DNA from 3 places in the Paenibacillus sp. FSL W8-0439 genome. Region 1 is predicted to be linked to each of the others. Evidence: riboswitches for the same ligand, from Rfam matches in the RefSeq annotation. Region 1 holds a riboswitch; each other region holds the start of a gene.
The links. Region 1 has a riboswitch for cobalamin ahead of MKX36_RS24415 (ABC transporter substrate-binding protein). Riboswitches for the same ligand answer to the same signal wherever they lie in the genome.

Region 1 (2,271 bases):
CTCCGTCGTTCCGTCCAAAGCTTTGCGCTCAATCTTACCGAAGGGAAGAATGCTCGGAAACGGGCTGCTTGCTTCCGTACCGAAGCCTCTCATGACGGCGCTCACAATGGACGCGCGCGGAATCAGACTGTCCACCACCTTACGGTTGGTTGCATCCTTGAACACAGGTGATTCCATGTTGTACACAATCATATGGGTGCGCAAGGATGGAGCCGACAGCACTTGTAGCTTGTCGTTCTTTTTTAATACCTCTGCGTTATCTACCGGAATATCCGTCGCTACATCCACCTCACCAGATTGCAACGCCATCAGGCGCGAATTACCGTCCGTAATGAATTTCATCGTCGCTTCGGCCAATCGCGCCTTTTCGCCCCAGTATCCGTCATAACGCTCGACGACCAAGGATTGATCCTTGTTGAAGGCTTTGATTTTAAAAGCACCTGTCATTGCAGGGTAGCTTTGCTCATCTTTCATGGATGCCACATCCAGTACAATCGTTGACGGATCAGCCAAATTGGATACCAGCGCTGCATTCGGCTGGTTTGTCGTAATTTTCAGCGTCAGCGGACCAGTTACATCAATGGACTTCACATCCAGTAAATCCTTCGCCAGATGGCTTTTCTCGATTGAGCGCAGCAAAGATGCTTTTACACTTACTGCATCCATGCTCTTTCCATTATGAAACGTGACCTTATCCTGCACGCTGAACGACCACACATTAGGACTATCATGCTTCCATTCCTTGGCTAGCCAAGCTACAGGTTCCAGTTTTTCATTCAAACGAATGAGTGTCTCACCGGCACCGGAACGCATCACGTCCCAGCTATTATCTCCATGCGGATCAACGCCGGACGGTTTCCACGTATACGCCATCACCAGCTTTTTATCTGCTTGAGTCTGTTGTGCAGACGTGTTCTCACCCTTGCCCGAGCTATCCTCCGTCTTCGTGGCTGCGCCACATCCCGAAAGAGTCATAACTGCCATCAGCAGCAGCAATCCTGTACATATGAACCATGAACGCCTATTACGATTGCCTATCATCCCACATTTCCCCCTCTATCTTGTAAAATCGTATAAACCTAACGCAAAACGCGAAAAAGCATTCCCAACCACTTGATCAGCAGTCAGAAATGCTTTCATTATAAAATGTCAAAACTCACCTCAAAGCCAGCTCCAAAAACATAGAAGGGATCAGATCGGTTTCAGACATTCCGTATGCAGCACGCCTAACCACCTCCCCAGCATCCCGTGGGTCTGACAGTGATGTCAAAACAGGCAGGTCTCCTGACTCCAAGCGTATCTTTCAGGCCTTCCCGGTTCCTCACAGTTCCAGTGGCTTGTTCTGAAAGCTCCAGCAGTACCCTGCTGATGCCTGTATACAGTGGCGGGTCCGTGTCGGAATCTACCGAACTTCCCTTTTAAGTGAACACGCTCAACAACTATCTACATCGTCTCTACGAAACTTCGTATATAGAGTTGTCCGGCTCACACCTGTTTTCTTCCTTTATTCCTTTTTATTACGATTTAGGATTATCTTATTTTGTTGCTACTGGCTTGTCAACAAATGTTGCGTAATAATTTAAATTTGAATGATATAGTGTGAATCAAGACCAAGGCTATTCATTGCTTGCGCGCAATTGAAGGTTGTCTTAACGTTGCGTGCACGCAATTCACGTGTTAAAATTAGGTATAGAGATAACCACCGTATCCGTATACTAAAAAGAGCCTTCGCCGCTCCAACGGCAAAGACTCTTAGGACTTAAAAGGCTGTGGATCACCACCACGGCGCGCTGCATAACTGAATGTTAATGCGAACGAAACCCACCGTTAGGGGCCAACCTAATTACGCGGTGGGTTTTCGCTTGTTCCGAAATTTCCGACGCAGCCAGCGATAAAGCTTACGAATACTAAACACCAGGCTTAGTAACGTAACCATCCAACGCAGCACATCATAGCACGACACAAGGTTGACCATCGGCTTCACCCCCTTTCGGGAAGCTGCGCCGTGATCCGAAAACATCCACCACTATCCAAAGTCCTTAAGGTAGATTATACCATGCCTCTTCCTACCACTCGATAATCCAAACCCCGATCTTCATACAGAAAGAGGGTTTTATCAATAATTTCATGCTGCTTAATAAATAACTAGTTCTGGATAACCCCATGCCAAACAGCCGGAAAAGAGGCTACGCCCTCTCTCCGGCTGTTTTTGTTTATTTCCTATTCATCAAACCTTCTGTGGAACTTCTGAGACATTAACGCCTTTGACCG
Region 2 (2,271 bases), 210 kb from region 1:
GCAAAGCCTTTTAGTTTTTCGCCAAAAAACTCAACCATGTCAGTCCGTTCAAATTCCCCATGTACAAGCACATCTATGCCAATGTCCTCTTGGATATCAATCCATTCCTTGATCTGCTGCTGGATGAATGCCCGATATTGCTCGGCAGACCATTCTCCTTTGCGATAGTACAGACGGGCCTTGCGAACCTCAGCAGTTTGCGGGAAGCTGCCGATGGTCGTCGTAGGCAGTGGGGGTAACTTCAGCCTATTTTGCTGAATTATACGGCGCTCGGCGAAAGGAACGCTGCGTGATAGTGGCTCCTTTGCCAACAGGTCGGCCAAATCGGCAGCTGTCTGTACCCTTGCCGCTGAGCTGTTGAAGCGGGCTACCGCTTCCGCACTTTGCTCAAGCTTGGCAAGTGCGGATGGATCATGCTTACCAAGTGCAGCCGTCAAGACTGCGATTTCATCCAGCTTTTCATCGGCAAAGGCTAGGGCATGCACCAGCTCTCGGTCCAGCTTGTGCTCTGCTTCCAGACTGACCGGCACATGCAGCAGACTGCACGATGGCTGCACGATAAGCTGTTCTGCATTGATTTGTTCTGCTAACTGGCCCAACAGCGCAGCCACGGCATTCAGGTCGCTGCGCCATATATTGCGCCCATCAATGACACCAGCACCCAGCGTTTTCCCTTTGGGGAAGCCATGTCGCGATATATGCTGGAGATTTTCGCCATCATCATAGACAAAATCAAGACCCAGTCCCTGGACCGGAAGTTCAGTCAGACGCTCATAATGATCTAGGCTACCAAAGTAGGTTTGCAGCATGATGTTTAAGGAGGGAGCAGCTTGGGTCAAAGCTTCATAGACCTCCTGAATAATATCCAGATCCTCTACTGGGAATGAGGTGGTCAGGACAGGTTCATCGATTTGGACCCATTGTACGCCTTCTGCTGCTAGTTCGGACAGGACTCGGGCGTATAAAGGCAGGAAGGTTCGTATAATAGAGGCCAGATCCTTACGATCATAGCCTTTGGATAAAACAACAAATGAGTAGGGACCGATGAGAACCGGTTTACCGTCAATACCTAGCTCCTGCTTTGCTTCACGATAAGCGAGTAAGGGCTTATTTTCAGTGAGCACTGGAGCCGCATTTTCCAATTCGGGAACGATGTAGTGGTAATTGGTATTCATCCATTTGGTCATTTCGCTGGCGGTAGCTCCCTTCTGCCCACGTGCCATCCCGAAATACACAGACAGAGGAACCGGACCTGTAGGACGATAGTTGAACCGTTCGGGTACGAGACCGAACATCACAGATGTATCCAGCACATGATCGTAATAGGAAAAGTCTCCGACAGGAATGCGATCAATCCCTTTGTCACGTTGCTTGCTCAGATGCTCCAGACGCAATCTTTTCATCTCACTATGCAGTTCACTTTCGTTAATACTACCCTGCCAGAAGCGCTCCAGTGCTTTCTTCCATTCCCGGTTCCCGCCGATACGCGGATATCCCAGATTACTGCTAGTCAAACCGGACAATGTAGATCGTTCGTTAATGGACATGTAGGTTTCCTCCTAAGTGGTAGCCAGTTTATTTTTACGTACCAAAAAAGGCATTCTGTCCCCAAGGCTAAAAATAAGTAGGGGAAAGAATGCCTCCGCGATTAAAATTCAAAAATACGGCGACTGCTCTTAACACCTCCCTATCTTCCGTAGGTACTGCGATGTTGTTAAAATAGGCAGGTCTCCTGACTTACGGATCATGACGTTCAGCATCCCTTCCCGGTCTGTGGACCAGTGGGTGTATGAGCAGCTGAACATTCCCCGTTTACAGTGGCGGGACCGTCCCGGATTTGCACCGGCTTCCCTTTTAAGTCTGATCTGAATAGAACAGACACCTATTTCCAAACTATAAGATTAAGGTATGACGAATAATTATGCACTCGTATACTTGTTCACCATCATAAGTGAAACTCACAGGATGTGCAATAGAAACAGTAATAGAAACTGGAGTGGAATCTGTTAGTTATATGCAAAAAAGACAAGCCCAACCCATCGTGGGGGACTTGTCTTTGGTATAGCATCTTGCTAAATAGAACATCGCCTTTAAGCTAATGAAACGGTGTAACCTGCTTGAGTACTGGCTTTCACATCTACCAGGCGCTGATTACGGCTGCCCCGAAAGGGGAGGGTCAGATCTTTTTGCTGTTCAACAAAACGGCCATCTACAATCACGTCACACAATAGTGCCAGCTCCTGTCGCTCCTGATCCATGAGCAGATCTTCG
Region 3 (2,271 bases), 4.1 Mb from region 1:
CAGGGCCAGTCCTTTGCTCAAATCTATTGCAGTGACTTGATGCGATGTCGCCAGACCTTGCAGATCATTTTGCCGGAGTCAGCAAAGACGTCTGAACGTTTCCTATCTGCTATGCCTCCCATGATGGAACCACGTCTGCGAGAACTTCACTTTGGCGAGTGGGATGGAAAAACGTATGACATGCTTAAGGATGTGGCGTTGTATCGCGCTTGGATTGATGAGCCGCAACGAATCACCCCGCCTGGAGGAGAGTCCTGGGTCCATTTTGTGAATCGTCTGCGTGAATTCCTTGACTCTCTGTTTGCGTGGCGCATTGCTTTGAAGGTTCAGCCAATAGAGTCGAATGCTGCACCGCCCTCTGTTTTGGTTGTCACGCATGGTGGAGTAATTCGCCAATTGGTTTGTATGCTGATACCAGGTCATGATTTTTGGAGTCTGAATCCAAAACCGGGAGAAGCGATTAGGCTTCAGTTAAGGCTGGCAGGACTGCACAATTGTATAGCAAAATTGCTTTTTCACTAGGGTAGTTGTGGCGAATCAAGCAGCTGTTTGGGTTGTAAGCTAACTCTTTTTAACCTATAATCATCAAGTAAAAGAACGGCTTGACTACACTACATCAAATATCCAGCAGACGAGGTCGGCGCCGTGTGAGGGAACTTGCTTTTCTTCATTGCGCTGTTAAAAGGGAAGTCGGTGTGAGTCCGACGCGGTCCCGCCACTGTAAATGGAAACATGCTCATTAGCCCTGTTACATGTGCCGCCAAGCATGTGAAAGAATATCAGGGCATGCCTCTTCCATAAGTCAGGATACCTGCCCGTCCGCCTGTCACCATAATCCTTCGAGGAAAGGATGACGTGTTCGCAGTGACTGTCCATGCGGAAAGAAGCTGCCCGCCTGCGCACGATCTGTGCTAACGTGACCCCTGTATCCTGATATGAGGATGCGGGGGTTTTTGATAGGAAAAGAAGGCTGGAATGAGGAAAATATCGGATGATGTTCAAGTAACGCTCTTAACGATTTTTGTATGAAGGGGTGCAAATCATGGCAGGCAAAAAAATAAAGGTATGGACAACAGGTCTATTGGCGCTGATATTGGCAGTTGTGCTGAGTGCATGTGGCGCGAATGGAAAAAATGTAGAAAATAAAGAGGGCCAAGCTTCTTCACAGCAGCCGGGACAGACCGTAACCGCACAAGAGCCTCCGGGCAAAACGGTTTACCCGCTAACGGTTAAGGATGCAACAGGACAGGAATTTACATTTAAAAAGGCACCGGACAAGATTGTTTCCGTCTCCCCGGCAGAAACTGAAGCGCTGTTCGCTATCGGATTGGATAAGGAAATTGTTGGTGTATCCGACTACTCTGATTACCCAGAGGCAGCTACGAAAAAGCCTAAAGTGGGCGGTATTATGAAACCGAACGAAGAGGCGATCATTGCTGCGAACCCGGAAGTTGTTTTTGCAGGAATTTCACTTAGTGAACAGGCTACGACTAAGCTGCGTGACATGGGAATTATGATTTTTAAAACGGAACCGAAAACCGTTGAAGATGTCACAGCTAACATCGAATTGTATGGGAAAATCACCGATCATCAGAAAGAAGCGAGAGCGGTGACCGACAAGATGAGAGCAGATGTAGCGGAAGTGAAAGAAGGAGTTAAAAATATCGGCAAAGGGCAGAAGCTACGGGTATACGTCGAATTTTCACCAGGCTGGACAGTGGGTAAAGGCGAGTTTATGGACGAACTGATCACATTGGCGGGCGGCGAAAACGTGGGTGCCACGCAGAAGGGCTGGTACCAAATCAGTGAGGAAAATATTATAGCTGCCAACCCTGACGTGATTTTATACAGCAAAAGTGTGAAGGATGACAAAACAGGCCAGTCCCTCGGCGATATCATAAAAGCTCGTAGTGGATGGGATCAAATATCGGCTGTTCGTAACAATCGTGTATTTGCCGTGGATGATAATTTGATTAGCCGTCCAGGTCCACGCGTAACAGAAGGACTCAAGGAAGTAGCCAAGGGCGTGTACCCTGAAATTTTCAAATGAACCGTAGACTGATCGGTTTTGGGGGGACTGGTCTTGTCTTGCTGCTGCTGACGCTGCTGCTCTGTCTTGGCATCGGCTCGGTCAGTCTTCCGGTCAGCCAGATCACAGGTATTTTGATCAACCACCTACCGTGGTTAGATGATACGTTTACACCGGATTGGAATACATCTGCAGAGCAGATTATTTTGAAGGTCAGACTGCCAAGAGTGTTACTGGGAATG

Region 2: linked by a shared signal. The riboswitch ahead of metE (5-methyltetrahydropteroyltriglutamate--homocysteine S-methyltransferase) and the one ahead of MKX36_RS24415 (ABC transporter substrate-binding protein) in region 1 are both predicted to bind cobalamin.
Region 3: linked by a shared signal. The riboswitch ahead of MKX36_RS06575 (ABC transporter substrate-binding protein) and the one ahead of MKX36_RS24415 (ABC transporter substrate-binding protein) in region 1 are both predicted to bind cobalamin.

What each region holds. Positions count from the first base shown of each region.
Region 1 covers NZ_JBBPAK010000001.1:5,660,292-5,662,562, forward strand. Annotated here, with positions in the region: gene MKX36_RS24415 (ABC transporter substrate-binding protein) at 1-1,041, opposite strand, end outside; cobalamin riboswitch at 1,258-1,462, opposite strand; gene MKX36_RS24420 (hypothetical protein) at 1,844-1,975, opposite strand; gene MKX36_RS24425 (nucleobase:cation symporter-2 family protein) at 2,228-2,271, opposite strand, start outside.
Region 2 covers NZ_JBBPAK010000001.1:5,455,154-5,457,424, reverse strand. Annotated here, with positions in the region: gene metE (5-methyltetrahydropteroyltriglutamate--homocysteine S-methyltransferase) at 1-1,547, opposite strand, end outside; cobalamin riboswitch at 1,706-1,901, opposite strand; gene nrdG (anaerobic ribonucleoside-triphosphate reductase activating protein) at 2,091-2,271, opposite strand, start outside.
Region 3 covers NZ_JBBPAK010000001.1:1,540,440-1,542,710, forward strand. Annotated here, with positions in the region: gene MKX36_RS06570 (histidine phosphatase family protein) at 1-522, shown strand, start outside; cobalamin riboswitch at 618-833, shown strand; gene MKX36_RS06575 (ABC transporter substrate-binding protein) at 1,043-2,050, shown strand; gene MKX36_RS06580 (FecCD family ABC transporter permease) at 2,047-2,271, shown strand, end outside.